DNA from 2 places in the Atlantibacter sp. genome. Region 1 is predicted to be linked to the other one. Evidence: predicted binding sites of a transcription regulator. Region 1 holds the regulator's gene; the other holds the start of a gene.
What was found. The regulator PhoB, encoded in region 1, activates phosphate uptake and scavenging genes when phosphate is short. The targets are predictions, from matches to a motif close to CTGTCATAAAACTGNCNNAT.

Region 1 (14,960 bases):
AAATAAATGTTGGCATTGCTTAAATCAGCGGCTGATGCGATGGCTTCCACGCTTTGCACGTTGATATTTTCAGGCGCGTCAAATACCGTCATCAGTAAATAGCGCGGCCCCTCGTCAGAGAGCGTGACGCCAGCCTGAAGCGTATCATGCCTGAGCTGGCTGCTACCGGACGTGAGATCCATTAACGGCGCATCCTCAACCAGCAACTGCCACTTTTTTAGATCGGCGCTGGAATAAAGATCGACTTTTGCCTGCCAGTTTTGCGCCAGTTTCACCCAACCCAGACGCAACTGCGCCACCGCCAGCGAACTTTTCTGCTCATCCGGCAACGTCATCAGAAAACTTTGGCTAATACGACTGGTATCGTCACCATCAAGATGGACTTCCGCCCCGCCCGGCATTTTTACCGTCAGGCTGTTTTGCCCTTCGTATTTAACGTGCTTAATATCCAGCGGGAAGACGTTCAGTGCCACCGGTTCAGGTGCGGGCTTTGGCCGCTGCTGATGGAGCGTCAGCGCGAACGGCACGGCTTCGCCTTTACTGTTAAACACCCGAACGTCGCGAAAATCGGGCCAGACGGACTGCTCATACACCTGGGTTGGCAACGCGATTTGCCAGAAAGGAGATGCCCCTTCGCTTTTCAGATGCATCCCCCAGGCATAATCCTGCGGCACGTCTGGCGCAGCGTCCTCTGCGAACCCAGGAAGCGCCATCCAGAGCGCTGCCATCGCGATAATTTTTGCTATTCCCTTCATTCCGACTCCGCCTTATTAACGTCCGCTTTCGGTGGCAGCGGTGAAAAATACCCGACGATCAATACCAACACCGCCACGCCGATAAACGCGATGGCGCGTGCCAGGCCGCCGCCCCGTGCGCTGTCTACTAAGATTAACTTCGCAATCACCACGCCGAGCAACGCAGCGCCCGCCATCCAGTTTTTACGGCTGGCAGAATGGGTCGCTTTAACCATGACTCCCAGCGCAATGAGCATCCAGAACAGTGCAAAGGTGGTTTGGATCAGGCGCGAGGCCCACAGCGAGTCAAATTGCCAGGCAACACCGCCGTAGTTAGCGAGTATTCGCATCAGCATGCCGTTCGCCCACCAGAATGCCAGCCCGGCAAGGATTAGCGGTACAAATTGTGAAACCGAATCATAGGCCACAGGCCGATGCGCATTGATAAATCGTGCAGCAACCCACAGCGCAACCAGGCCATAACCCGCACCGATTTCCAGCGGATTCATCAACGGGAACCACGGCCAGCCAGCCATGACGCCGTCGAGCAGGTTACTGAATATCACCGTACCAAAGAGCAGCGCAATCAATGGCAATAGCCCAATATTGGCATACAGGGCTGGCCAGACGCGTACCGGCCACAGATTGCGGCGGATAGCGCCATGCGCCAGCATGATAATGCTCCCGGCACTGGCCATGATAATGCCCGCCTGCCACTCATCCGATCCCCATGGCAGGTCTTCGATAAACCAGTGGATCTCCAGGCCGACGATGCTCAGGACCATCCAGAATAAAGATAAATGGAGTGCCTGCGAAAAATAGGCCTGGGAAGGGTCATCGTCTTTGTAGAGCAACGCCAGCGCACAAACTATAGCAACAGGCCAAATCAAACCTTGCCATCCAGCGCTGAGTAACGCCTGCTCCTGGGCAGCCTGGATAAAAATGGTAACGATCAATGTGGGCCAGAGCAGCCATTGCGTATAGCCCAGCTCGCGCCATGACAGGCGTTGACTGGCGAACCGCCAGCATCCTGCTGAAATACATGCGAGTAACAGCGCACCGACGGGCAAGTTGACGTACGGGCGTAATACCAGTTCATACACACAGGCGAAAGCGATTACCCACAGGCCTATCGATCCATACAGGAAACCAGTGCTGAGATGGGTATCTACCGGACGCCATAGCATAGCAGCGGCAAACCAGGTCGCACACAACACACCAAAAACCAGTATGCCGGTCAGCGGCGGCATATTCAGCGACGCTGCAAAAATAGCGCTGAATAACGCCAAAACCAGCAATCCAGCACCGCTGTAACTCATCCGTAACTGACGCTGCTGAAGGCCAAGCCACAGAATGCCCAACCCTTCCAGCGCCCAGGCCATGGATGTCCAGCGCGCTGACAGCGCCAGCGGGATCGCCAGGGTAGTGAACGCGCCGCCCAGCGCCAGCGCGGCCAGCACCAGGATTTTCCCCTGCCCCGGATAACGGCGTAGCACCAACCAGCCCAGCACCAGATAGACCAGCCCAAAGCCCAGCGCCGACAGCGCCGGGCCGTATTCGAAATGGCGGGCGATGGCGTACTGCATGCCAAAACCGAGCAGCGGCGGGGCGAACAGCAACACGCCGTCGATAATTTTTTCTTTACTCTCCTGCGCACGCAGCGACAACCCCACGCACAGCACGCCAAATAGCAGAATATTGGCGGTCAAGAAGAACTGGCTGCTGAGATAAATTTCCGGTCGATAGCCGTTCATCCCCCACAGCCCGGCGACACCAAAGGTAAACGCCATACCCAGCAGATTGAGCACCCGCCAGTGCTGCCACCAGCTAATCGCCAGAATGCCCACCGAGAGCAGCAGATAAAACGAAAACAGCGCGATGTGATTGCCGGAACCGGTAGAAAGCAGGATTGGCGCGAGGTAACCGCCGATGCTGGCGAGCATCGCCAGGCTGAGCGCCTTTTGCAGCACCGCCAGCCCAACGCTGGCTGCGCAAATCAACAGCAGCAGACCAAACGCCAGGGTCATCGGCAGCATTTGCCACAGCCGGAAAGCGCCGAAGACGGTGAGATACAGTGCGCCAGTCGCCCCACCCTGCAATATCAGGCCGTACAGAGGCTGTTTGTGGCGCAATTTAAAGCCGAAGAATAGCAGACCCATCGAGCCCGCCGCTGCCGCCATCAGGCGCAGTTCCAATGGGAACATGTCGCGCTCGACGGTATAGCGGAACAGATAGGCCAGGCCGAGAAACAGCAGCAATACCCCCAGTTTCGCCAGCGGATTGCCCTGCATAAACCAGCGCACCAGCGAACTGAACATGCCGCTGAACTGCGAAGGGGGGATATCCTGAATGGGTTCAGAGGTAGATGCTGAGGGAACGGGTAAAGGAACCGTTGGCGACGCAACAACTGAGGCTGCCTTCGATCCGCCATTCCAGGGAAGCGGCGTTTCGTCCACCGGTGCAGGCGGAGCATTTTCCGCCATGGGTTTCTGCCGGTGGCGCTCAATACGTGCGATGAGGTCGTCCTCAAATGCATGCGCCGCCTGCACTTCCGTTTCCCTGCGCACTTCCGGCGTCTCTGGCGCAGGCGAGGCTTGATCGGCAAGCCTCGTCTCCAGCACGGTGACCCGTTGGCGCAGATGCATTAATTCATCCAGCGCGGCAGTACTTTTTCGCCACGCCGCTACTGCCATAATGGGAATAACAATAACGACGAAAAAGAGTATTAGCCCAGCCCAGAACAACAATCCATCCATGTAGTTTTCCTTTCAATCGGCTCACGCGATTACGGCGTATTGTTTCAAATGGCGCATCTCAAGGCTAGGCAGGCGTTTCTGAATTAGGATTTAGCCGTTTCGCCATACGCCGCAGGAAATGGCTGGCATCAAGAGCGATTGTCCCGCTATTTGCGCCTTTCCTTCCTCCAGCCGCCACTCGGTTTCCGCCATTAACGGCGACCAGGGTAACTCGACACGCGTGTCATCGCCCCGGTTAATGGCAACCAGCACTTTTTGCTGCTGCCACAGGCGCATAAACACCACCACATCCCCTTTAGCGTATAGCACATTGCAGCCGCCGTAGCGTAATGCGCGAAGCTGTTTACGCAGCCGCGCCAGGCGCTGATACAGCGCGAACAGGTCGCGATCCTGCTTTTCGGCGTCCCACGGATAGGGTTTACGGCAAAACGGATCGTTATTGCCGTCCAGCCCCACTTCATCGCCGTAATAGATGCAGGGAACGCCGGGCCAGCAAAACAGCCACACCACGCCCAGCGGCAGGCGGGCGACGTCCTTACCCAGTAGCGTTTTGAAACGCGCGGTATCGTGGCTGTCGAGCTGGTTAAACATCCGTAACTGCTGCTGATGGGAAAGCCCGGCGCGGTACTGCTCCATCCAGCGAATGCAGATTTCGGCGTCAATGTGCTGCGGATCGTAAGAGATATCGGTATTCGCTAAAAATCCCCACAGCGGTATCGTGAAGCCGCGGTAGTTCATCGCCGCATCTTCCGCATCGGCCTGCAACCACTGGCGGGCATCGCCAAAATGTTCGCCCACGATGTAGGCCTCGGGGTTGACCTCTTTCGCCGCCTGAGTAATGCCGCGCACGTGCTGGAGGTTATTCTGCGCCCCGCCCGCTTCGCCCAGCATATGCACCACGTCCAGCCGCCAGCCGTCCATGCCCCAGGGCTCGCGCAGCCAGTGGCGCACCACGCTGTCTTCACCGTGGTAGATTTCGTCGATAAGTGTCGAGGACTGATAATCGAGTTTCGGCAGGCTCGGGTAGCCCAGCCAGTCCAGCGCCTGTCCATCCTCAGAAAAGCTGTACCAGTCGCGATAAGCAGATTCCGGGTTATGACACGCCCCGCCGGTGGCGGCGTTATGGCGGTCGAACCACGGATGGGAGTCGCCGCTGTGGTTAAATACGCCGTCCAGCACAAGCCGCATCCCGGCACGGCGGGTGTTATCGCGCAGGCGCAGCAGCGCCTGGTCGCCGCCGAACTGCGGGTCGACGTGGCGGTAGTCCTGGGTGTCATATTTATGGACGCTGGGCGCGGTAAACACCGGGTTGAGATACAGTGCCGTGACGCCAAGCTTTTGCAGCCACGGCAATTTTCCGCTGATGCCGTCCAGATCCCCGCCGTAAAACGTCGAGCCGCCCGCCTCGGCAGTCACCGGTTCGTCCCAGTCGCGCAGAATGATGTCGCGGTGAGCAGCATGGTGATAGTAAACATTATCCTGCCCGGCCTCACGCGGCAGGCTACGGGCGAAACGGTCAGGGAAGATTTGATAAAAAATCTGGTCCGCCACCCAGTTAGGCCCATTATCCGGCGCATCCACCGCGAACTGCTCAAGGCGCGCGGGCGGAAAATCGTTAAACCCCTGGGGCGTAAACCAGCGCTGGCGGCTGGGCCACAGTAGCTTAAAACTGTAGCGGCGGCGCGGCTGCCCTTCGTCCAGCGCAATAGTCGCCCGCCAGGCGGTCACGCCTTCCTGCGGCGCTTTGCGCACGCGCGTCATGGGAATGGAAGTCTCTTCGTTATCGCGTTCCGCGCGCAGCGTCACCCGCTGCGGCAAATCGTCCCCGGAAAGCCACAGCGTGATGGTCAGCCGCTGCGCGTTCTGCTTGATAAAAGGCGCCACCGGAAGGTGCCAGGCTTGCAACATCGTATTTCCCCTCGGTCAATTTTTGACGCCACCATGCCATATCAGCGGCAAGCCGCCTTCCTCATTTTGCTTTTATTTGGGGGAGGAGTTAACAGGTGGAGAGACTGAGCGTAGAGCGAAAACAGCATCCCCGCCAGGCGGCGGGGATGGTAGGCATTATGCGGTAATACGGGTGCGCGCGTCGTGGCGGCGTTTAAACACCCAACCCACCAGCAGCAGGACAATCCACGCGAAACCGACATAGAGCGAGATGCGGGTATCCGGGTGATAGCCAATCAGGCCGATAATAAACACCAGGAAGATCAAGCCAACAATCGTGGTGGCGACGCCGCCCGGTACTTTAAATTTCAGCGCCTTGATCTCTTCGGGGGATAAGCGGCGGCGGAACCCGATCTGCGACAGCAAAATCATGATCCACACCCACACCGTGGCGAAGGTCGCCAGCGAGGCAATCACCAGGAACACGTTTTCCGGCATGATGTAGTTGAGATACACCGCCAGCAGCAGCGCGGCGGTCATCACCATCACGGTCACCCACGGCACGCCGTTACGCGAGGTTTTGGCGAAGACTTTCGGCGCGCTGCCCTGGTCCGCCATGCCGTGCAGCATACGGCCAACGCCAAACACGTCGCTGTTAATCGCCGACAGCGAAGCGGTGATCACCACAAAGTTAAGAATACCGGCAGCAAAGGTGATGCCCATATGCTGGAAGGTCAGAACGAACGGGCTGCCGTTGGTGCCGACCTGGTTCCACGGATAAATAGACATAATCACAAACAGCGTACCCACGTAGAACACCAGAATACGCAGCGGAACCGAGTTGATGGCGCGCGGAATCGACTTCTCTGGATCTTTGGCTTCGCCTGCGGTGATACCAATAATTTCGATGCCACCGTAGGCGAACATCACCATCTGCAACGCCATCACGGTGCCAATCCAGCCATTGGCGAAGAAACCGCCGTGGCTCCACAAATTACTGATGCCGGTAGGCTGGCCGCCGTTGCCGATGCCCCAGATAATGATGCCGATACCGGCGGCAATCATGATGATAATGGTGGCGACTTTAAAGAATGAGAACCAGAACTCCATCTCGCCAAACACTTTGACGCTCATCAGGTTGATGGCGCAGATAATCAGCACCACGCTCAGCACCCACACCCAGTGCGGCACGGTGGGAAACCAGACGCCCATGTAAATGCCGAAGGCGGTGACGTCGGCGATGGCGACAATCAGGATTTCGAAGCAGTAGGTCCAGCCAGTGATGTAGCCCGCCAGCGGGCCTAAGTTTTCCTGGGCATAACGGGAGAACGAGCTGGCCGCAGGGTTATGTACCGACATTTCACCCAGCGCGCGCATAATAATGTATGCCGCCACGCCGCCAATGATATACGCCAGCAGCACGCTCGGACCGGCCATTTTAATGGCGTCGGCTGAGCCGTAAAAAAGCCCGGTGCCAATCGCCGAGCCGAGCGCCATAAAGCGAATATGTCGTGTACTCAAACCGCGTTTGAGCGTAGTCCCGTTATCCATGTTGTTAAGTACCTGGTTACACAATAAAAAAACCACGGAGGGGGCTCCGTGGTTAAAATCTGTCCGGCTTTATTTAGTGCGCGGTGGAGGTCACTTGACGCCCCGCAGCGCGATCCCAAATAGCGGCAATCACCACCATCGCTACCGTCGGCATCAGCCAGGCCAGCCCTTGATCGGCCAGCGGCATTTTCTGCGTCCAGGCAGGCAACATGTCGCCCAGCGCTGAAGCCTTCACGCCGTCAATCAGGCCCAACAGCAGGCTGATTAACATTGCCGGTGCGATAACGCGGGTGGAATTGTGCCACCAACCGCGGGTAAAGCTCAACACTACCAGCACGATGCACGGCGGATAAATGGCCGTCAGCACCGGAATAGAAATCTGGATCAGGTGGCTCAGGCCCAAATTCGAGACCAGCATCGAGAAGCCGCCGAGAATAAACACCAGCGCGCGGTACGAGAGCGGCAGATACTGCGCGAAGAACTCAGCGCAGGCACAGGTCAGGCCAACCGCCGTCACCATACAGGCGATGAAAATCAACGCGGCCAGCAGGAAGCTGCCTGCGCCGCCAAAGGTGTGCTGCACGTAAGCGTGAAGGATTGCCGCGCCGTTAGCAGACTGATCGACCAGGCTCGCACTGTCTGAACCCAGGCGGAACAGAGCCAGGTACAGCAGGGTCAAGCCCACGCCCGCCATCAGGCCAGCCCAGACGGTATAACGTGTCAACAGACGTGCTTCGGTGACGCCGCGTGAACGCGCCGCATTGACGATAACAATACCGAATACCATTGCGCCCAGGGTATCCATGGTCAGATAGCCGTTAACGAAACCGTTAGAAAACGCCGCATGCTGGTAAGCGTCAGTGGCTACGCTGATATCACCTGCCGGCCACAGCAGAGCGGCAACCGCCAGGATGGTCAGCGCGATAATTTTCAGCGGCGCGAGGAAGTTGCCCACGGTGTCGAGCAGTTTGCCCGGATACAGGGAAACCAGGATCACCAGTGCGAAATAGATCAGGCTGTAGATAAACAGCGGCATCGGGCCTGCGCCCGTCAGCGGCGCAATTCCCATTTCAAACGAAACGGTGGCGGTACGCGGGGTGGCGAACAGCGGCCCCACGGCCAGGTAGCACACGGTCGCCAGCAGGATGCCCGCGCCACGGCCAATCGGCGTGCTCAGGCTGTCCACGCCGCCGCCGACTTTCGCCAGCGCGACCACGGTCAGTACAGGCAGGCCGACCGCCGTGATCAGAAAACCAATCGCCGCCGTCCAGACGTGTTCACCTGCCTGCAGGCCAACCATAGGGGGAAAGATGATGTTGCCGGCGCCTACAAACAGCGCAAAGGTCATAAAGCCCAGTGCGATGATGTCACGCGATTTCAGTTGATGGGTCATAAAGTCTAACTGCCTGTGGATGTGGTGTTGAAAAGAATGACGTTTAGGTTGCCAGCGCTGAGCGAAATAGCGTCGTTTCGTTATAAATCAGCGAAAAACACTTACCTGATGCCGTGGCGGAGAATAGTTTTTTGGATTACCACGAAATTACAGTGAGTCTGGCAACATCAGGTGCGCAATTTAAACGCTTATAACGTTTGAAGGCAATAAGGGATCTAAAAACCAGTAGATTATTCCACAATCGTGAAATGAGTTAGATATTCATACCAGAATCTTAAAAATGTTATGGCTTTTAATGCGAACAAAAAACAAACAACCGTCAAAAATAAGACAGTTATTCAGGAAACCAAACGGCAAAAGGGCCAGTTTACTGGCCCATGGAAACTAAGTTTTACAGCGGGTTTAGCTGATTTGCCGCACCGGGGCAGGATTTGCGATAAGCCGTTCCGGCAGCACAAAACTAAAGGTGGTGCCTTTAGCAGGCTGGCTCTCGATTTCAAGCCGCGCATCGTGGTGGCTGAGGGCGTGCTTAACAATCGCCAGCCCCAGTCCGCTGCCGCCAGTCTGGCGGGAACGGGCTTTATCCACCCGGTAAAAACGCTCGGTGAGACGCGGAATATGCTCCGCTGAAATTCCCGGTCCGTTATCCTGTACCGAAAACTTTGCTCCCTGCGGTGTGCGCTGCCAGGTTACGGTAATCGCCGTGCCTTCCGGGGTATGGTTAACCGCGTTATACACCAGGTTGGATATCGCACTGCGCAGTTGTTCATCATTGCCCAGCACTTTTAAATGACTGTCGACGTCAAATGTAAGCGTATGTCTTTTATGGCTTAAGGTTTGCGCCTCGCGCTCCACCACCCGCAACATCATCGGCACGTCAATTTGCTCATTCAGCACCAGCGCGGGCGCGGCCTCGATTTTCGACAGGGTCAGCAGTTGCTTGACCAGGCCTTCCATCCGGTGGGTTTGCTCGCGCATGGTATGGATGGCTTTCTCGCGCAGCGGGCCTTCGAGCGGTTTATCGTCCATCATTTCCAGATAGCCCTGGAGCACCGTCAGCGGTGTACGCAATTCGTGACTGACGTTAGCGAAGAAATTACGCCGTGCGCCTTCCAACTGGTGCATTTGCGTCACGTCGCGCGCCACCATTAATAGCTGTTCTTCGCTGTAAGGCATAACGCGGAATTCCAGGTGGCGGCCGTTATTCAGCACCAGATTCAGCGGGCGAGTAAACTGCCGCCCCTTTAGCCAGTTGGTGAATTCGGGGTAGCGCAGCAGGTTAAGGATGTTTTGACCGTTATCGTCCGGCCAGCGCAGCCCCAGCAGTTGCTGAGCCAGGCCGTTACACCAGAAGATATTGCCCTCTTCGGTGGTGAGGATCACCGCATCCGGCAAGGATTCCGCGCCGCTGCGAAAGCGTTTGATCAGGCTGCCCAGCTCGCGGCGGCGCTTTTTGTTCCGCAACTGCATTTGATGCAGGCCGTACAGCAGCGGGTCCCAGCTCCCCCGCCCCGGCGGCGGCGTCATGCTGCGATCGACCCAAATCCACCAGGAAAGGCGCATCAAATTCCAGAAATGCCAGACCAGCAGGCTGGTGACCGCCAGCAGCAGAAACCACGCCCAGTAACCAAAAATGGCCCCCAGAATCAGGGCCGGGATACAACACAGCACCAGCTCAAGGGCCAGCCTTTTCCATGACAGCCGTTCCAGCACGCGTCACTCTCCGGTTATCGTGATTAAAAACGACTTGAGAAGCGGTAGCCGGTTCCGCGAACCGTTTGCACCATACGATCGTGCCCGCTCAGCTCCAGCGCTTTACGCAGGCGGCGGATATGCACGTCCACGGTTCGGTCTTCCACATACACGTTGGTGCCCCAGACGTGATTAAGCAATTGCTCGCGGCTGTAAACCCGCTCCGGGTGGGTCATAAAGAAGTGTAACAGTTTGAATTCGGTGGGGCCCATATCGAGAGGGTTTTCGCCAGTCATCACGCGGTGGGAGCTGGGGTCGAGGCTCAGCCCCTGCATTTCGATCACCTCCTCCACCGCCATCGGGGAGATGCGGCGCATCACGGCTTTGATCCGCGCCACCAGCTCTTTCGGGGAGAACGGCTTGGTGATGTAATCGTCCGCGCCGGTTTCCAGCCCGCGCACCCGGTCTTCTTCTTCACCGCGCGCGGTCAGCATCATGACCGGGATATCGCGGGTCAGCGCTTCGCGTTTGAGATGTTTAATAAACTGAAGCCCGGAACCGCCCGGCAACATCCAGTCCAGCAGGATAAGGTCGGGCCAGGGTTCGTTAAGCTGATTCACCGCGGTGTCATAATCTTCCGCTTCAACCGGCTGGAAGCCATTTTGTTCGAGTACGAAGCACACCATCTCACGGATTGGCGCTTCATCTTCAACGACCAGGATACGTCTCGCCATGATTAGCCCTGTCAAATTAAGTCGAATTTTCTGAATGCGGCGCCATTATGCGTCAGTTTTATGACAGATTTATGAAAAAGATGACGGTCTTATGACCCATCAGTTTGCTGTATAAATCTGACCTCAGGACAGTGAAGTATAAGGAGGGTTATAATCCCCCTTTCGCTTTTACGCCACAGGGAATGACGATGCGCATCCTCCACACCTCAGACTGGCATCTCGGTCAAAATTTTTATACCAAAAGCCGCGCGGCGGAGCACCAGGCCTTCCTGACGTGGCTGCGCCAGACGGCGGCGGAGCAGCAGGTGGATGCCATTATCGTCGCCGGGGATATCTTTGATACCGGTTCGCCGCCGAGCTACGCCCGTGAACTGTATAACCGCTTCGTGGTGGATCTCCAGCCGACCGGCTGTGAGTTAATCGTCCTGGCGGGCAATCATGATTCGGTTGCGACGCTCAACGAATCCCGCGAACTGCTGGCCTGCCTGAATACCCGGGTGGTCGCCAGCGCGCAGCGTGATCCTGAAGGCCAGGCATTGATTATCAATAAACGGAATGGCGAGCCGGGCGCGGTACTGTGCCCTGTCCCGTTTTTACGCCCGCGCGACATCACCAAAAGCCGCGCCGGCGAATCGGGCAGCGATAAACAACTGCAACTGCTGGACGCCATTACCCATCATTACCAGGAGTGCTTTGAAGCCGCCTGCCAGTTGCGCGGCGAACGCGCGCTGCCGGTTATCGCAACCGGCCATTTAACCGCGCTGGGCGTCACTAAAACCGACGCGGTACGCGATATTTACATCGGCACCCTCGACGCGTTCCCCGCCAGCCATTTCCCGGCGGCGGATTACATCGCCCTGGGCCATATTCATCGCGCCCAGGCGGTGGCAAAGAGCGAACATATCCGCTATTGCGGCTCGCCGATCCCGTTAAGTTTTGATGAAACCGGCAGTGAAAAAGTAGTGAATCTGGTGGAGTTTTCCGGCGCATCGCTGGCGAAAATCACCCCGCTGGCAGTACCGGTTACCCAGCCGCTGGCGATGATCAAAGGCACGCTGGCGCAAATCGAGCAGCAGCTTGAGCAGTGGCGCGACGCGCCCGCCGAGCCGAAAACCTGGCTGAATATCGAAATTGTCAGCGATGATTTCCTGCACGATATGCAGCGCCAGATCGTTGCCATGACCGAAAATCTGCCGGTGGAAGTGATCTTACTGCGCCGTAACCGCGAGCAGCGGGAACAGGCTATCGCCCGGCTGGAAACCGAAACCCTGAGCGAACTCAGTGTAGAGGAAGTGTTTGAGCGCCGCCTGCAAAGCGAAGCGCTGGAAGAGGATGAAGCCGCCAGGTTGAGGACGCTGTTCGCCCAAACCCTGGAGACGATGCAGCAGGAGGAAAACGCATGAAGATTTTGAGCCTGCGTCTTAAGAACCTCAACTCCCTGAAGGGTGAATGGAAAATCGACTTTACCCAGGAGCCGTTTTCCAGCAATGGACTGTTTGCTATCACCGGGCCAACCGGCGCGGGGAAAACCACCCTGCTTGATGCCGTTTGCCTGGCGCTGTATCACAAGACGCCGCGCCTCAACACCATCTCCCAGTCGCAGAATGATTTGATGACCCGCGACACCGCCGAGTGTCTGGCGGAAGTGGAATTTGAAGTTAAAGGCGTGGCCTATCGCGCGTTCTGGAGCCAGTATCGCGCCCGCTATCTGCCGGACGGCAAACTACAGCCACCCCGCGTGGAACTGGCCCGTAGCGCCGACGGGAAAATTCTGGCGGATAAAGTGAATGACAAGCTCGATGCCGTTGCCACATTAACCGGGCTGGATTATGACCGTTTTACCCGCTCGATGATGCTCTCGCAGGGGCAGTTTGCCGCATTCCTGAACGCCAAAGCCCAGGAGCGCGCAGAGCTTCTCGAAGAACTGACCGGCACCGAGATTTACGGCGTGATTTCCGCGCGGGTTTTTGAGCAGCATAAGCAGGCGCGTATCGATCTGGAAAAACTGCAATCCCAGGCGCAGGGCGTAATGTTGCTCAATGATGAGCAGCGCCAGCTGCTTGCGGAAAGTTTGCAGGCGCTTACTTCAGAAGAGCACGCGTTGCAGGCGCAGCACCAGCGCAACCAGCATCACCACCAGTGGTTAAGCCACAAAGCGCAGCACGAGCGCCATTGCCAGCAGGCGCAAACCGATCTGGCGCAGGCGCAACAGGCTCAGCTCGCGGCACAGGCCGATATCGCCAGGCTGGAACAAGCCCTGCCCGCCGAGAAACTGCGCCCGCTGTGGCAGCAGCGCCGCGACCAGCGCCAGGCGCTGAAACGGACGCAAACCCAGCGCGATGAAGTAAATGCTCGCTTACTTAATGAGAAGCAGCGCCGCCAGCAGATCCGCGCCGCCATCGCCCAACGCGCTGCTGATTCACGGTCAGAACTGGAGCAGATAACCGCGCTGATGCAAACCCACCACCGCTGGGGCCAGTGGCAAAACGAACTGGCTGGCTGGAAATTCGCCTTCGCTGAGCGCCGCCGCGACGGAAGCCGGCTCGGCGAACTGCGTGCCGCGTTGGATCAGGTAAAGAAAAAACAGGCGCTGCTAGCCCCCGTCACGCTGACGCTGACGCCTGAAGAACTGAGCAGCCAGCTACAACGCGCCGCCGCCCAACGCGGGCAACGCCAGAAACTGGCTGTGCTGCACCGGGATATTGCCGCCCAACGCCAGCGCGCCGGGCAGCTCGACCAGCAGCGCCAGGGCATTACCCGTCAGTTAGCCGATCTGGAACGTCAGTTGGGTGAGAAGCGCGCGGCGTATAAAGAGAAACAGGAAGAGGCGGCGAAGGCTTTCCAGGTGTGGGAACTGGAAAAAACCATCGCGGGTCTGATGGCGGAGCGGGCGCGGCTCCAGCCTGAAGCGCCCTGCCCGCTGTGCGGCTCTACCCATCATCCGGCCATCGAAGCGTATAACGCTATCCAGCCGAATGACAGCGAGGCGCGCTACCAACAGCTCGAGAAGGAAAAATCGGCGCTGGGCGAACAGGGCGCGACGCTGCGCGGCCAGCAAAACTCGCTGCAAAAGCAGTTAATGGAGCTGGACGCCGAAGCAGCAGGCATTACCCAGAAAGCGCAGGCGCTGAACGCAGACTGGAATACGCTGTGCCAGGCGCTGGGCGCGACGCTGGACGCCAGCCAACCGCTGGAGCCCTGGCTGGACGCCCAAACCCAGTACGAACAGCAGCTTTACCTGCTGCAACAGCACCAACTCCTGGCGGATGACGCCCGCGCCAGGCAGCAGGCTATCACGCAATACGAAGCAGAAACGGCAGCGCGCTACCAGACGCTCAGCGAACAATTTGCCGCGCTGGATCTGACGCTGCCGGATGAGATCCAGGAAGCCGACTGGCTGCGGGCGCGCGAGCAAGAAGCACAACAGTGGCAACAGCAGCAAACCCGCCAGCTTGCCCTACAAAACTTGCTTACCCGCTGTGATGAAATCCTGGCAGTGCTCCCGGAAGAAGACGCGCAGCTCGCCCCCTTGAACGGCGAACCGCTGGAGAGCTGGCAGCCGTGTCACAATCAGTGCCTGACGCTGGAAGTACAGTGGGCAACGCTCAGCGAACAGTGCCAACAGGAGCAGGCACGAGAAGCGCAGCTGTCACAAAAATTTGAGCAAGCCCTGGCGCAAAGCCGCTTTGCCGATGAAACCGCATTTCTTGCCGCGGTGCTGGAGCCGCAGGAACTGGAGCGCCTCAGCGCGTTAAAAATCCAAACCGAGCGCCAGCTTCACGAACAGCAAACCCGGCTGGCTCAGGCGGAACAGGCGCTGAACGCGCATCTGCAAGCCATGCCTGCTGAGATTGATAGGGCAGTAGATCTGGATGCCTTACAGGCGACACTGGCGCAACTTAGCCAGACGCTGCGCGAAAACGCCACCCGCCAGGGCGAACTCAACCAGCAACTCAAACAGGATACGGACAACCGCGAGCGGCTCGAAGGGCTGCAACAGCAGATAGATAACGCCAGCGCCCATCTGGTGACCTGGGCGCATCTCAACCATTTAATCGGCTCGCAAAAAGGCGATAAATTCCGCAAGTTCGCCCAGGGTTTAACCCTCGACAACCTGGTCTGGCTGGCGAACCAGCAACTTAACCGGCTGCACGGGCGCTACCTGCTGAAGCGTAAACTGAGCGAAGAGCTGGAGCTGGAAGTGGTGGATACC
Region 2 (14,960 bases), on a different contig from region 1:
AGGTGGTGGTGAGCTCTTCAAGGAAGTCGCCCAGTTCGCGCAGACGCCCTTGGTGGACGCGTTGCAGGGCGAACATCATTACTACCGTTACGCCGTAAAGCAGGCATAAACCAATGCCCACTTTCACCAGCGCGCCGCTCATCCATCCCATCACCAGGAGCGCGATAACGGCCAAATGCAGCACGATCTGCCAGCAGCTAAGGCCGGTTGCAACACGAATACGTTGTTGCCACTTCATGAATTCTCTCCTTCGGAATTTCTCGCTGTAACTGAGAGTACCGCACTTTACGGAAAATTCCGTAACCCCGCACCTTTTTGTGACTAAGACTACACTTTATTTTCATTGGAAAAACACAGGCAGGGGGAACATGGCCAGTAAGACTGCTGCATTTTCATTCAAACTGCTCACAATCAATACACACAAAGGTTTTACCGCATTGAACCGGCGCTTTATTTTGCCGGAGCTGCGTGACGCCGTGCGCACCGTTTCAGCCGATATCGTTTGTCTTCAGGAGGTGATGGGCGCCCATGAAGTGCATCCGCTGCACTTCGAAAACTGGCCGGATACCACCCACTACGAATTTATCGCCGACACCATGTGGAACGATTACGCCTATGGGCGCAACGCGGTTTATCCCGAAGGGCATCACGGCAACGCGGTGCTGTCGCGCTTTCCCATTAATGAATATGAAAATCTCGATGTCTCGCACAACGGTCATGAGAAACGCGGGCTACTGCACTGCCGTATTAATCTGGCCGAAGTGAATAAAACGCTGCACGTGATCTGCGTTCATCTTGGCCTCCAGGAAGCGCATCGCCATGACCAGCTTGAAATGCTGTGCGATCTGGTCAACAGCCTGCCCGGCGGCGAGCCTATCGTGGTGGCGGGCGATTTTAACGACTGGCGTCAAAAAGCCAACACTATTCTTAAAACAAAAGCCGGGCTTGATGAGGTGTTTACCCGCGCCAGAGGCCGTCCGGCACGTACCTTCCCGGCGGTGATGCCGCTGCTACGCCTCGATCGCATTTATGTCAAAAATGCCTCGGCCAGCAGCCCAACCGCGTTACCGCTGCGTGAATGGCGACACCTTTCCGATCATGCCCCTTTGGCAGTGGAGATCCATTTATGAAAACCAACTGGCGTGATGGTAATCAGATTGAGTTACTGGAAAACGGCGACATGTTTTTCCCCGCTGTGTTTAGCGCCATCGAAGAGGCGCAGCATAAGGTTTACTTAGAGACTTTTATCTGGTTCGAAGACAACGTCGGGCGACAATTACACCGCGCGATACTGGCGGCGGCAACGCGCGGCGTTAACGTGGAAGTGCTGCTTGATGGCTACGGTTCGCCGGATCTGAGCGATGAGTTTGTTACCGAACTGACTACGGCGGGCGTGATCTTCCGCTATTACGATCCGCGCCCGAAGATTTTCGGGATGCGCACCAATTTGTTCCGCCGGATGCACCGCAAGATCGTGCTGATCGACGATCGCATCGCCTTTGTCGGCGGGATCAACTACTCCGCTGAACACATGATCGACTACGGCCCGGAAGCCAAACAGGACTATTCGGTGCGTATCGAAGGGCCCGTGGTAGAGGATATTCGCCAGTTTGTCATATCTAATCTGCCGGAAAATGAAACGCCGCGCCGCTGGTGGCGTCGACGCACCCGTGCCAGCGATAACGCCACGCCGGGTGAAGCACAGGCCCTGTTTATCTGGCGCGATAACGAAGAGCACCGCGATGATATTGAACGCCATTACCTGAAAATGCTGGCCAATGCCCGTCAGGAAGTGATTATCGCCAACGCCTACTTTTTCCCCGGCTACCGGCTGCTGCACGCCATGCGTAATGCGGCGCGGCGCGGCGTGAAGGTGCGTTTAATCGTACAGGGCGAACCGGATATGCCGATTGTGCGGGTCGGCGCGCGGCTGCTGTACAACTATCTGCTAAAAGGCGGCGTGGAGGTGTACGAATACCTGACGCGCCCGCTACACGGCAAAGTGGCGGTGATGGACGACCACTGGGCGACAGTGGGCTCCAGCAACCTCGATCCGCTGAGCCTGTCGCTGAATCTGGAAGCCAACGTGTTAATTCACGACCGCAATTTCAACCAGACACTGTATGAAAACCTCACCCGCTTGATCACCGAAGAGTGCCGCCAGGTTGATGAAACGATGGTGCCGAAACGCACCTGGTGGAACCTGACCAAGAGCGTGCTGGCGTTCCACTTCCTGCGTCATTTCCCTGCGCTGGTGGGCTGGTTGCCCGCGCATACTCCGCGGCTTTCCCAGGTAAAGCCGCCCGTACAGCCCGAAATTGAAACCCAGGATCGGGTTGAAACCACGGATAAGGCTTAAGGACACAACATGGCGAAATCTCATCCGAAGTGGCGTAAAGCCAAAAAGATCCTCACCTGGGTTTTCTTTATTGCGGTCGCGGTGCTGCTGGTGGTGTATGCGCGCAATGTCGACTGGGAGGAAGTGTGGAAAGTCATCCGCAACTATAACCACACCGCGCTGCTGACCGCGCTGGCGCTGGTGATTGTCAGCTATCTGGTTTACGGCTGCTATGATCTGCTTGGGCGGCTTTACTGCGGGCATAAGCTGGCGAAGCGCCAGGTGATGCTGGTGTCGTTTATCTGCTATGCCTTTAACCTGACGCTCAGCACCTGGGTGGGCGGCATCGGGATGCGTTACCGGCTCTATTCCCGGTTAGGGCTGCCCAGCGCCACTATCACGCGCATCTTTTCCCTGAGCATTACCACCAACTGGCTGGGCTATGTGCTCCTCGGCGGGGTGATTTTCAGCTTTGGCGTGGTGGAACTGCCCTCGCACTGGTATATCGAAGACAGCACGCTGCGTATTATCGGCGCGGTGCTGCTGGTGCTGAGCGCGGTCTATCTCTGGGCCTGCGCCTTCGCTAAACGCCGTCATGTCACCATTAAAGGCCAGAAACTGGTGCTGCCCGGCTGGCGTTTCGCGCTGATGCAAATGGGGATTTCCAGCCTGAACTGGATGGCGATGGGGGCGATTATCTGGATCCTGCTCGGCCAGGACGTGAATTATTTCTTCGTGCTGGGCGTGTTGCTGGTGAGCAGTATTGCCGGGGCGATTGTCCACATTCCTGCGGGGATTGGCGTTCTGGAAGCGGTATTTATCGCGCTGCTGGCGGGGGAACACACCAGCCAGGGGAAAATCATCGCCGCCCTGCTGGCCTATCGTGTGCTCTATTTCTTTATCCCGCTACTGCTGGCGCTGATTTGCTATCTGTGGCTGGAGAGCCGCGCTAAGAAATTACGCGCGAAGAATGAGCAGAAGATGGGGACGAGTTGACAGTACGAGAATAAAAAAAACCGCATCAGGTTGAGAGCCGATGCGGTTTTTTTTATAAGTTTAGCGCCGGTTGCCAAAGATACGCAGCAGCATCAGGAACAGGTTAATAAAGTCCAGATACAACGTCAGCGCGCCGAGAATTGAATATTTGCGCAGATTCTCGCGATGGGATATGTCAATTTGCTGGCCGATGTTTTTCAGCTTCTGGGTATCATATGCCGTCAGCCCGACAAACACGATCACACCGATATAGGTCACTACCCACATCAGCGCTTCGCTCTTCAACCAGAAGTTAACCAGCGAGGCAATAATAATCCCGATCAGCGCCATAAACAGCATATTGCCGAAACCGCTCAGGTCGCGTTTGGTGGTGTAGCCATACAGACTCATCACGCCAAACATCCCGCCTGCCACCACAAAAGTGCTGGCAATGGAGCTGGAAGTGTAGACCAGGAAGATACTCGCCATCGTCAGGCCGGTGAGCGCCGAATAGAGCATAAACAGCGTAGTCGCCAGCGCGCCGCTCATCTTATGCACTAAACCCGACAGGATAAACACCAGCGCGAGCTGGGCGATGATCAAACCAAAAAAGGTAATCTGGCTTTGAAACACAAACATCATTACCGCAGGCGTGTTGGCGGCGTACCAGGCGATAAATGCGGTCAGTAACAGGCCGCAGGTCATCCAACCATAAACCTGGGCCATAAAAGTTTGTAACCCTGTGCGGGTCTGTTGAACGATGGTTTGTTCGGGACGTTCAAATCTATCCATGATGCCTCCTTTGGCTAAGTACCTTACCTAAAGGGTAACAGATCCTGGAAAAACCGTCTTACCAGCGCTCCGCCGCCTGATGGTCGCTGTCGCGGGATTCTACCCAGCGGTCGCCTTCCGGCGTGGCTTCACGCTTCCAGAACGGCGCGCGTGTTTTCAGATAATCCATAATAAATTGCGCCGCCTCAAAGGCCTGGCTGCGATGCGCGCCCGTTACGCCGACAAAAACAATTTCGTCGCCGGGCCACAGTTCACCAATGCGATGGACAACCGAGACGCGCTGTAGCGGCCAGCGCTCACGGGCTTCTGCGACGATTTCCGCCAGCGCTTTTTCGGTCATGCCCGGATAATGTTCGAGGGTTAACGCGCTAACGCTGTCGCCCAGATTATGGTTGCGTACTTTACCGGTAAAGGTGACTACCGCGCCGTCTTCATCACAGGCCGCCAGCCACTGGTATTCGTCGCCAACGTTAAAGCCCTCGTGGCCCACGCGAATTTTAGTGTCCTGCATTTCAGCCTCCGGTGACTGGCGGGAAAAAGGCCACTTCATCGCCTTCGCTCAGCGGATGGTCGAAAGCCACCAGCGTCTGATTCACCGCCGCCAGCAGTTTGCCGGATTCCAGCGCCAGCTCCCAGCGCTCTCCCCGGCTTTCCAGATGCTGACGCAGCGATTCCACCGTCGGGAAGGCTTCCGCGATTTCCAGCCGGTCGCAGCCGACCAGTTCCCGCACCTGAGCAAAAAACAGAACGTTAATCATCACTCCTCCACGCTGAAATCGCCGGATTTACCGCCGCTTTTCGCCAGTAAACGCACCGGGCCGATTACCATGTCTTTTTGCACCGCTTTGCACATGTCATAAATGGTCAACGCCGCCACTGACGCCGCCGTCAGCGCTTCCATCTCCACGCCGGTTTTGCCGCTCAGGCGGCACACCGCTTCGATGCGCACGCGATTGTGTTCCGGTTCGGCTTCAAGCTGCACTTCCACTTTGCTGAGCAGCAGCGGATGGCACAGCGGGATCAGTTCCCAGGTGCGTTTCGCGGCCTGAATGCCGGCGATACGCGCCGTGGCGAACACATCGCCTTTATGGTGGCTGCCGTCGACGATCATGGCGAGCGTGTCGGCGCGCAGGGTGACAAAGGCTTCGGCGCGCGCTTCCCGCACGGTTTCCGCTTTGGCGCTAACATCCACCATATGGGCTTCGCCAGCGGCGTTAAGATGAGTAAGTTGCGACATGGTTATTTCTTCAAATGAGGGTGGAAGTTGCAGGGGCGGTTACGGGCGTCCAGTTGGCCGGAGATAATATGTTCCCAGGCGGTCTGGCAGGCGCGCGTTGAACCCGGCATCGCGAAAATCAGGGTGCGGTTGGCGATGCCCGCCACCGCGCGGGACTGCATCATCGCAGTGCCGATCTCTTCAAAGGAGAGCATCCGGAACAGTTCGCCATAGCCTTCCACTTCGCGATCGAACAGCGGCAGCAGCGCTTCCGGCACCTGGTCGCCGTCGGTAAAACCGGTACCACCATTAATCAGCACCACCTGCACATTGTCATCGGCAATCCAGGTGGAAACCTGGGCTCTGATGGCGTAGCGGTTCTCTTTAACAATCGCTTTATCCACGATATGGTGCCCGGCATCGTGTGCCGCATCGCGTAAATAGTGGCCCGAAGTATCGTCCTCTTCGCCGCGACGGCTGGAAACGGTAAGAATAGCGATACGCGTCGCAATGAATTCTGCGCTCACCTGGCTCATAGTGTTCTCCTGAAGACCGGCTTAGCCGCCGATATATGACAGATTCTGAGTGATCCCGGTATTTCCCTGATGCAGGAAATGCGTCTGTTTTTTATGGTGCAGCGCCTCGGCGATACGGGCTTCCAGCGCCGCCTGCTGGTTATCTTCTTCCAGCAAATCACGCAGATCCACGCCGCCTTCGCCAAACAGGCATAAGTGCAGTTTACCCAGCGACGAGACGCGCAGCCGGTTGCAACTGGCGCAGAAATCTTTCTCGTAGGGCATGATCAGGCCAATTTCGCCCGCGTAATCCGGGTGGCAGAACACCTGGGCCGGGCCGTCGCTGCGCTGGCGGATCTGGTGGATCCAACCGCGTTTTAACAGCTCTTCGCGCAACGTCATGCCGGAGATATGGTGTTTTCTGAACAGGTCGCTGCCCTCGCCGGTTTCCATCAGCTCGATAAAGCGTAATTGGATGGGGCGCGGTTGGATCCAGTTGAGGAAGGTGTCGAGCTGATGGTGATTTACGTCGCGCATCAGCACGGTATTCACTTTAACTTTGCTGAAACCCGCGTCAAAGGCGGCGTCGATGCCTTCCATCACCTGATGGAATTTATCCTGGCCGGTGATGGCATGAAACTGGCGCGCGTCAAGGCTGTCTACGCTGACGTTGATTGCCGTTAGCCCGGCATCGCGCCAGGCGACGACGTCGCGCGCTAACCGGTAGCCGTTAGTGGTCACGGCAATCTGGCGAATATTATCGTTTTCACGGATAGCGGCGATGATGTCAGTGAAGTCGCGGCGTAAAGACGGTTCACCGCCGGTCAGGCGCACTTTCTCGGTGCCCATATTGGCGAACGCGCGCGCCACGCGGCGGATCTCTTCCACGCTGAGGAAGCTTTTATTGGTGTGCCCGGCAGGTTTGTAGCCATCCGGCAGGCAGTAGGTGCAACGGAAGTTACACACATCGGTAATCGACAAACGTAAGTAAAAAAACTTACGCGCGAAGGCATCGGTAAGTTGAGAGACCATGTACACCTTTCCAGATACGGGAGATGCAGGCATTTCTTTCTGCACCCTGGTGACGTTTGTCACGGCCAAACTGCCCTATCATCGACGTAGGCAAAGAGGCTTGAGTGTATGCTTCACATTATGAAGCGGGTTAATGGCATAGTAGCGTGGATTAAACGCCCCTGCCATGTTCAATTTCGCTGTATAAAATTGTATATAACGATGTTATTCTGCGATTTCGTTACAGAATACGTAAAACTGACGGTTTTGTTTTGACATGCATCATTTTAATCCGCAAGGTTCGTCTTTTTTATGGATTGAGCTAACGTATTGCTTATCAACAGAATGAAGGAACATCTATGCGTAATCGCACCTTAGCGGATTTGGACCGGGTGGTGGCGCTCGGCGGCGGGCATGGTTTAGGCCGTGTGATGTCTTCGCTCTCCTCCCTGGGTTCACGCCTGACCGGCATCGTCACCACTACCGATAACGGGGGATCGACCGGCCGTATCCGCCGCTCCGAAGGGGGTATAGCCTGGGGCGATATGCGTAACTGTTTAAACCAGTTAATTACCGAGCCGAGCGTTGCTTCCGCAATGTTTGAGTACCGTTTTGGCGGTAACGGTGAATTATCCGGTCATAACCTCGGAAATCTGATGTTAAAGGCGTTAGATCACTTAAGCGTCAGGCCCTTAGAAGCGATTAATTTAATAAGAAACCTGCTGAAAGTAGACGCGTTTTTAATCCCCATGTCTGAGCAACCGGTGGATTTAATGGCGACCGACGCCGATGGGCATGATGTTTATGGTGAAGTGAATATTGATCAACTGCGCGAGCCGCCGCAGCAACTGTCGCTCTACCCCAACGCCCCGGCAACCCGCGAAGCGTTACAGGCGATTGGTGAAGCGGATTTGATCCTGATGGGGCCCGGCAGCTTTTACACCAGCCTGATGCCGCTGCTGTTACTGCCCGATCTCGCCCAGGCGCTGAGACGCACCCCCGCCCCGGTGGTGTATATCGGCAATTTAGCCCGTGAACTGAGCGTTCCCGCTGCGCAACTGTCGATACCAGAAAAATTGGCCATTATGGAACGCTACGTCGGGAAACCACTGGTGGATGCGGTGGTGGTCGGCCCGAAAGTCGATATTTCCGGGCTAACAGAGAAGGTGATTATTCAGGAGCCGCTGGAAGCGGAAGATATCCCCTACCGCCACGACAGGCATTTGCTGCGGGCGGCACTGGATAAAGTGGTCCAGAAGATGGGATAACCGGCGTATCAGGAGGCAGCGATAAACAGTTCGCGCAGCTGATGCAACTGGTCGCGGATTGCGGCAGCCTCTTCGAACTCCAGATTCTGCGCATGTTGCAGCATCTGTGCTTCCAGCTGATGGATTTTCTGCTGGAGCGCTTTTGGCGTAAGCGCCAGTTCCGCGGCTTCAACCTCAGCAGCACTGCGGGTTTTACCACGCCCTTTACTACGGGTTTTGGCGAGACCGCTGCCCAGAGACAGAATATCCACCACCTTCTTGTTAAGCCCCTGCGGCACAATGCCATTTTCTTCGTTATAGCGTTGCTGCTTCTCGCGACGGCGCTCAGTCTCGCCAATGGCTTTCGCCATTGACGGGGTGATCTTGTCGCCGTACAGGATCGCCTTGCCGTTAACGTTACGCGCCGCGCGGCCAATGGTCTGGATAAGCGAACGCTCGGAACGCAGGAAGCCCTCTTTATCGGCATCCAGAATCGCCACCAGCGACACTTCCGGCATATCCAGGCCCTCACGCAGTAAGTTGATGCCCACCAGCACGTCAAACTCGCCCAGACGCAGGTCGCGGATGATTTCCATACGCTCCACGGTATCAATATCCGAGTGCAGATAACGCACCTTCTCGCCGTGCTCTTCGAGATACTCGGTAAGGTCTTCCGCCATGCGTTTAGTCAGCGTGGTGACCAGTACGCGCTCGTTGATGGCGGCGCGCTTGCGGATTTCCGACAGCAGATCGTCCACCTGGGTCGCCACCGGACGCACTTCGATAACCGGATCGAGGAGCCCGGTCGGGCGCACCACCTGGTCAATAATCTCGCTACCGGATTTTTCCAGTTCATAATTGCCCGGCGTGGCCGAGACATAGATAGTTTGCGGGGCCAGCGCTTCGAATTCTTCAAACTTCATCGGGCGGTTATCCAGCGCTGACGGCAGTCGGAAGCCGTACTCCACCAGAGTTTCTTTACGCGCCCGGTCGCCACGGTACATCCCGCCGATTTGCGGAATAGTGACGTGGGATTCGTCCACCACCAGCAGGCCGTCGGCAGGCAGGTAGTCAAACAGGGTCGGCGGCGCTTCGCCCGGACCGCGCCCGGACAGATAGCGCGAGTAGTTCTCGATGCCGGAGCAGTAGCCCAGCTCGTTCATCATCTCTAAATCGAACTGGGTACGCTGGGTCAGGCGCTGCTCTTCCAGCAGCTTATTGTTGGCCAGCAGCACCTTGCGGCGATCGGCCAGTTCCACTTTGATCTCTTCCATCGCCTGCACAATGCGCTCGCGCGGCGTCACGTAGTGGGTTTTCGGGTAGATAGTAAAACGTGGGATCACCCCTTCAACCTGGCCGGTAAGCGGATCGAACAGCGACAGGCGCTCGACTTCTTCATCGAACAGCTCCACGCGCAGCGCCACGTCATCCGATTCTGCCGGGAAGATGTCGATCACTTCGCCGCGCACCCGGAAGGTGCCGCGCTGGAACGCCTGATCGTTGCGGGTGTACTGCAACTCCGCCAGGCGGCGCAGAATGGCGCGCTGGTCGATAATCATGCCGTTGGTGAGGTGCAGCATCATCTTGAGATACAGATCCGGGTCGCCCAGACCGTAAATAGCGGACACCGATGCCACCACCACCACGTCCCGGCGCTCTAATAGCGCTTTGGTGGCGGATAAACGCATCTGCTCAATGTGTTCGTTCACCGAGGCGTCTTTCTCGATAAAGGTGTCTGAGCTCGGCACGTAGGCTTCAGGCTGGTAGTAATCGTAGTACGAGACGAAATACTCTACGGCGTTATCCGGGAAGAACTCTTTCATCTCGCCATACAGCTGTGCCGCCAGCGTTTTGTTGGGCGCCAGCACCATGGTTGGGCGCTGCAAATCGGCAATGACATTCGCCACGGTGAACGTTTTCCCCGAGCCGGTAACCCCCAGCAGCGTTTGATGGGCAAGGCCATCCTCAAGCCCCTCTTTCAGACGGCGGATCGCCTCGGGTTGGTCACCGGAGGGCGTAAAAGCGGAATTGAGTTTGAACGGTTTACTCATTGGATACCTGGCGCGTTGCGGGGGGAATGGATAATTTTACTCCCTCACGGTCAATTTGCCAACGCAAAAGACTGGATAAAAACACAGTACAGGATACACTTGATTTAACACCAAAATTTTGCGGTCAACCGCCGGCAAAAGTATAAACAGGATATATTGGTGCGCAATAGCCGGTTATCCCCAAACGAACCGGTTTTTTAACATTTGTCAAGCAAGGTAATGAAAGTTTTGTGGCAACCCGTGACACTTTTTTGACAACCATTGATTTTATATAATCTGTTGTAAAATAAACTAAATTTTTATGAGCCGCCTTTCGCGCCAATTCATGCGCAACCCGCGTATTCTCTCGCTTCCCACCAGTTTTCTAACTCTAATGCACAAGGTTATCCACAGGAATAGTGGATAAGTGGGTGCAGCCCTGAAGCCTCGCCGCCCAGGACAAACCCTGCTTTTGGTGGGCCGGTCGGGTAAAAAAAAATTTATCGCTAATTTTGGTGGTTTTTTGCCAAAACTGACATGCCTGGCGGATCCGTTGCGCAACCGTACCGCTACTGGTCGCACCGCTGCACCAGCGGAGAATGTTAAAGCACTGTTAAAGTGCAGCGCTATCTTGCGCTATTACCCGCAAGCGCAGGAATACGCCGAATGTGTGAGTTTATTCTTAATTTTACTTCTCGCTGCTCATCCGCAGCCGCACTGGCAGAGGAATTGCAGTATTCCTGAATCCGTCGCGGTACAACCCAGGAGCATTTATGTTGAGTTTGCATTCAGTGAATCAGTTTTATGGCGAACGCCATGTTTTATGGAATGTGGATCTGGAGATGCTCCCCGGGGAGTGCATCTGCATTACCGGCGCACAGGGGATGGGAAAAACCACGTTGCTAAACTGCATTACCGGGCATCTGCCAGTCCAGAGCGGCACTATCGTCTGGCGACATGCCGGATTTGCGCCGCAACAGCTCACTGACGCCAGCGCCGATATGCGCGCCGCGCTGGGCATCGGTTACGTGCCTCACGACCGGCGGATTTTTTCCGGGTTAACGGTGGAAGAGAACCTGCTCATCGCCCTGCGCGCCGCCGGAGAGAACCACGGAACGATCCCTGAATCGACCTTTACGCTGTTTCCCGAACTGTATCCGCTGCGCCACACGCGCGGCGCGGCGCTGAGCGATGAGAACCAGCAGCGGCTGGCGCTGGCCAATGCACTGGTGATCCAGCCGGCATTATTGATTCTGGATGAACCCACGCGCGGCAACAGCGCCGGGTTTATTCACAAGCTGGGGGATGTGTTACTGCGGCTAAACCGCGAGTTCGGCCTGTCGATTTTGATGGTAGAGCAGCGGATGTCGTTTATCCGCCGAGTGGCCGAGCGTTTTTGCCTGCTGCACAAAGGGAGAAGCGTGGCGCAGGGCAGCGTGGCGCAACTCGATAACCCGCGCCTGCTGCCCTTGATTCACTGTTAATCGAGCAGGAAAATATCCAGAAAACGGCCTGTATCCTGGGTAAACGGGTCGTTAAGCCAGGGAATTTCGCCGAGCAGCGGCGCAGGAATACGCGCCTGTAGCGAGGCTAAATAATCCTGATGACGCGCGCCGGGCGGCGTCACGTCGTTGGCGATCCAGCCCGCTAAACGTAACCCGGCAGCTTGTACGGCAGCGGCAGTCAGCATGGCGTGATTGATGCAGCCCAATTTAACGCCCACCACCAGGATCACTGGCAGTTGTTCTTCTACCACCCAGTCGGCAAAGGTCCAGGTTTCGCCAAGCGGGGTAAACCAGCCGCCTGCGCCTTCAACCTGCACCCAGTCGGCTCTTTGTTCGAGCGCTGCCAGCCCCTGCGACATCACCGCGCGTTCAATCGCCACGCCCGTAGAACGGCTTACCAGATGCGGCGACGTCGGTTCCTCAAACACGTAGGGATTGACTTCGTCATACCCCAACGCCAGTGAACTGTTGCGCTGGAGCGCCAGCGCATCGCTGTTGCGCACGCCCTCAGGGGTAATGTCGCTGCCCGACGCCACGGGCTTAAACCCGGCGCTGCGGTAGCCCGCCCGGTTGGCTGCCTGCAATAATGCGCAACTGGCGACGGTTTTGCCCACTTCGGTGTCGGTTCCGGCGACGAACCAGCGTTTACTCACGGCTTATTACTCCACAAAAAAGTTGATAGGTCAGGGGATAGCGTCCGCTCTGCTGCGGCCAGGCCAGCGCCAGTTGTTGCAACTGGCTGCGGGTCAATACCCGGTTTTCACGCCCGTGGTGCAGGTGGGTCGCGCCAATGCCCTTCAGGGACTGCATGGCGCTGAGCGGGTCGGTAAAATGCAGCGTCAGCGGGCTTAGCTGCCAGTGCAGTGGGAACGGCGCACAGGCGTCCAGCACCGCGTCAACGGGTAAGAAAGTATTTGCATGGCTGGCATCATCCACCCCGCGCCACGCCTGGTGTAGCTCGTTGAGCGATCCGGCAACCAACGTGGTAAAGGCGATGCGTCCGCCGGGGCGCGTCACGCGCCACAGTTCACGTAGCCCACCGGCAAGATCGCTGCACCACTGCACCGCCAGGTTGCTCCAGGCTAAATCGACGCTTTCTGACGCCAGCGGCAGGTTTTCAATATCTCCCTGGAGATAACGCTGCGCCGCCTGATTCCCCTGAGCGGTACGCAGCATCTCCTCAGACAGATCCAACGCCGTCACGCAACTGCCCCGTTGCTGCCAGTAGCGGCTGAAATAACCGGTGCCGCAACCGGCATCAAGCACCTGAGCAAACGATGCCTGATCCAGCAAACCCATGAGCCGTTCGCCGCTTTCCCGTTGAAACGCTGCATGCTTGTCATAATGCGCGGCAGCGCGGCTAAAGGCGGCGGCGACGGCGGTTTTATTCACGAGTGACGTCATGGAGCGCCTCCAGCAGTGTGTCGATATCACTTTCGGAATGGGCCGCCGTCAGGGTAATACGTAGCCGGGCACTGCCTGCCGGCACCGTCGGCGGGCGAATGGCCGTCACCCACAAACCGCGTTCGCGCAGGCTGGCGGCAAGTTGCAGGGTGCGTTGATTATCGCCGACGATAATGGGCTGAATAGCCGTATCAGAATCGGCTAACCGGAGCGGAATGGCCGCCATCTCACGGCGAAAATGCGCGATATGGCGATAAAGCGTGGCGCGCTGCGCATCCGCTTGCTGGATCACCGCCACCGCAGTTTGCAGCGCATGCGCCTGGGCGGGGGGCATCGCGGTGCTGTAAATCAGGTGGCGGGCGAACTGCAATAAATAATCCGCCAGATTGTCGCTGCACAACACCGCCGCGCCGCTCAGGCCAAAGGCTTTGCCAAAGGTCACCACCAGAATATCCGGTTTGACGTTCGCCGCCGCACAGCTACCGCGCCCGCCCTCGCCCACCACGCCGATACCGTGGGCGTCATCCACCATCAACAGCGCGTTGCGCTTTGCCGCCGCGATTTCCGCCAGCGGCGCGCTGTCGCCATCCATACTGAACACGCCTTCCGTGACCACCAGTTGCTGGCCGCTAAGCGGTTTGCCCAGCAACGTTTGCAGGGAAGCAACATCATTGTGGTGAAAACGGCGCAGGTCCGCCGGGCTTAAGCTGGCGGCTTCCAGCAGCGAAGCGTGGCTTAGCCGGTCGGCGACGATGCGATCCTCTTTTTGCATTAACGCGCTAATCACCGCCTGGTTTGCCGAAAATCCGGAGATAAACAACAGCGTGCGCGGATAGCCCAGCCACGACGCCAGGGTTTGTTCCAGTTGGTGGTGCGCCTGATGAAAACCTGTCACGTGCCCGGAGCCGCCGCTGCCCACGCCGTAGCGCTGCGCGCCCTGCCGCCAGGCCTCAACGAGTGCCGGATGGCGGCTTAGTCCCAGATAGTCGTTACCGGAAAAATTGCGGTAACGCTGCCCCTGGTGGATAAACCCCGTGGCGTCGCTTTCCCCTACCATGCGGGTGCGAAAGGCGTTCGCCGCCCGGCGTTCGTCAAGGGCGGCTGCGATGCGCTGTTGCCAGCTCATACCACCGCCGCGTTGTAGTAATCATCGGTATCCGGCGTCTGGAGCTGCGCTTCCAGCCGCTGTTGCTGCTCGTTATCCCCCAACAGCACCGCCGTTTGCTCCGGGTTAATCCCCAACTTACGGAACAGTTGCAGATCTTTGTCCTCTTCCGGGTTCGGCGTGGTCAGCAGTTTGCAGCCGTAGAAAATCGAGTTGGCGCCCGCCATAAAGCACATCGCCTGAGTCTGCTCGTTCATCTGCTCGCGCCCGGCGGAAAGACGCACAAACGAGCTCGGCATCATGATGCGCGCCACCGCGATGGTGCGGATAAAATCAAACGCGTCGACGTCGTCGTTGTCCGCCAGCGGCGTACCTTTCACCTTCACCAGCATGTTGATTGGCACGCTTTCCGGCGGGGTGGGCAGATTCGCCAGTTGCAGTAATAACCCGGCGCGATCGGTGACAGTTTCCCCCAGCCCGACGATGCCGCCGGAACAGACTTTGATCCCGGCGTCACGTACTTTATCCAGGGTATCCAGACGCTCCTGATAGCTGCGGGTGGTGATGATGTTGCCGTAAAACTCCGGCGAGGTGTCGAGGTTGTGGTTGTAGTAATCCAGCCCCGCCGAGGCCAGGCGCTGTGCCTGCGTCTCCGACAGCGTACCGAGCGTCATACAGGCCTCCAGGCCCATTGATTTCACGCCCTGCACCATTTGCTCCAGATATGGCATATCGCGCTCGTGGGGGTTTTTCCAGGCCGCGCCCATGCAAAAACGGGTCGATCCCGCGGCTTTGGCTTTGCGCGCCGAGTCCAGCACCTGT

Region 2: a site for PhoB is predicted at 10,384-10,403, ahead of uvrB (excinuclease ABC subunit UvrB). Genes of this name have one in related genera too.

The regions. Positions count from the first base shown of each region.
Region 1 covers NZ_DAMBQK010000033.1:425-15,384, reverse strand. The annotation lists gene RT120_RS20435 (DUF3999 family protein) at 1-755, opposite strand, end outside; gene RT120_RS20430 (DUF2339 domain-containing protein) at 752-3,490, opposite strand; gene malZ (maltodextrin glucosidase) at 3,581-5,398, opposite strand; gene proY (proline-specific permease ProY) at 5,555-6,928, opposite strand; gene brnQ (branched-chain amino acid transporter carrier protein BrnQ) at 7,002-8,321, opposite strand; gene phoR (phosphate regulon sensor histidine kinase PhoR) at 8,724-10,034, opposite strand; gene phoB (phosphate response regulator transcription factor PhoB) at 10,058-10,747, opposite strand; gene sbcD (exonuclease subunit SbcD) at 10,936-12,150, shown strand; gene sbcC (exonuclease subunit SbcC) at 12,147-14,960, shown strand, end outside.
Region 2 covers NZ_DAMBQK010000005.1:30,441-45,400, reverse strand. The annotation lists gene RT120_RS06805 (YbhQ family protein) at 1-238, opposite strand, end outside; gene RT120_RS06800 (endonuclease/exonuclease/phosphatase family protein) at 369-1,130, shown strand; gene clsB (cardiolipin synthase ClsB) at 1,127-2,359, shown strand; gene RT120_RS06790 (YbhN family protein) at 2,369-3,334, shown strand; gene RT120_RS06785 (Bax inhibitor-1/YccA family protein) at 3,395-4,105, opposite strand; gene moaE (molybdopterin synthase catalytic subunit MoaE) at 4,164-4,616, opposite strand; gene moaD (molybdopterin synthase sulfur carrier subunit) at 4,618-4,863, opposite strand; gene moaC (cyclic pyranopterin monophosphate synthase MoaC) at 4,863-5,342, opposite strand; gene moaB (molybdenum cofactor biosynthesis protein B) at 5,345-5,857, opposite strand; gene moaA (GTP 3',8-cyclase MoaA) at 5,879-6,868, opposite strand; molybdenum cofactor riboswitch at 6,856-6,987, opposite strand; gene yvcK (uridine diphosphate-N-acetylglucosamine-binding protein YvcK) at 7,207-8,115, shown strand; gene uvrB (excinuclease ABC subunit UvrB) at 8,124-10,145, opposite strand; gene RT120_RS06745 (ATP-binding cassette domain-containing protein) at 10,898-11,608, shown strand; gene bioD (dethiobiotin synthase) at 11,605-12,282, opposite strand; gene bioC (malonyl-ACP O-methyltransferase BioC) at 12,275-13,033, opposite strand; gene bioF (8-amino-7-oxononanoate synthase) at 13,014-14,159, opposite strand; gene bioB (biotin synthase BioB) at 14,156-14,960, opposite strand, start outside.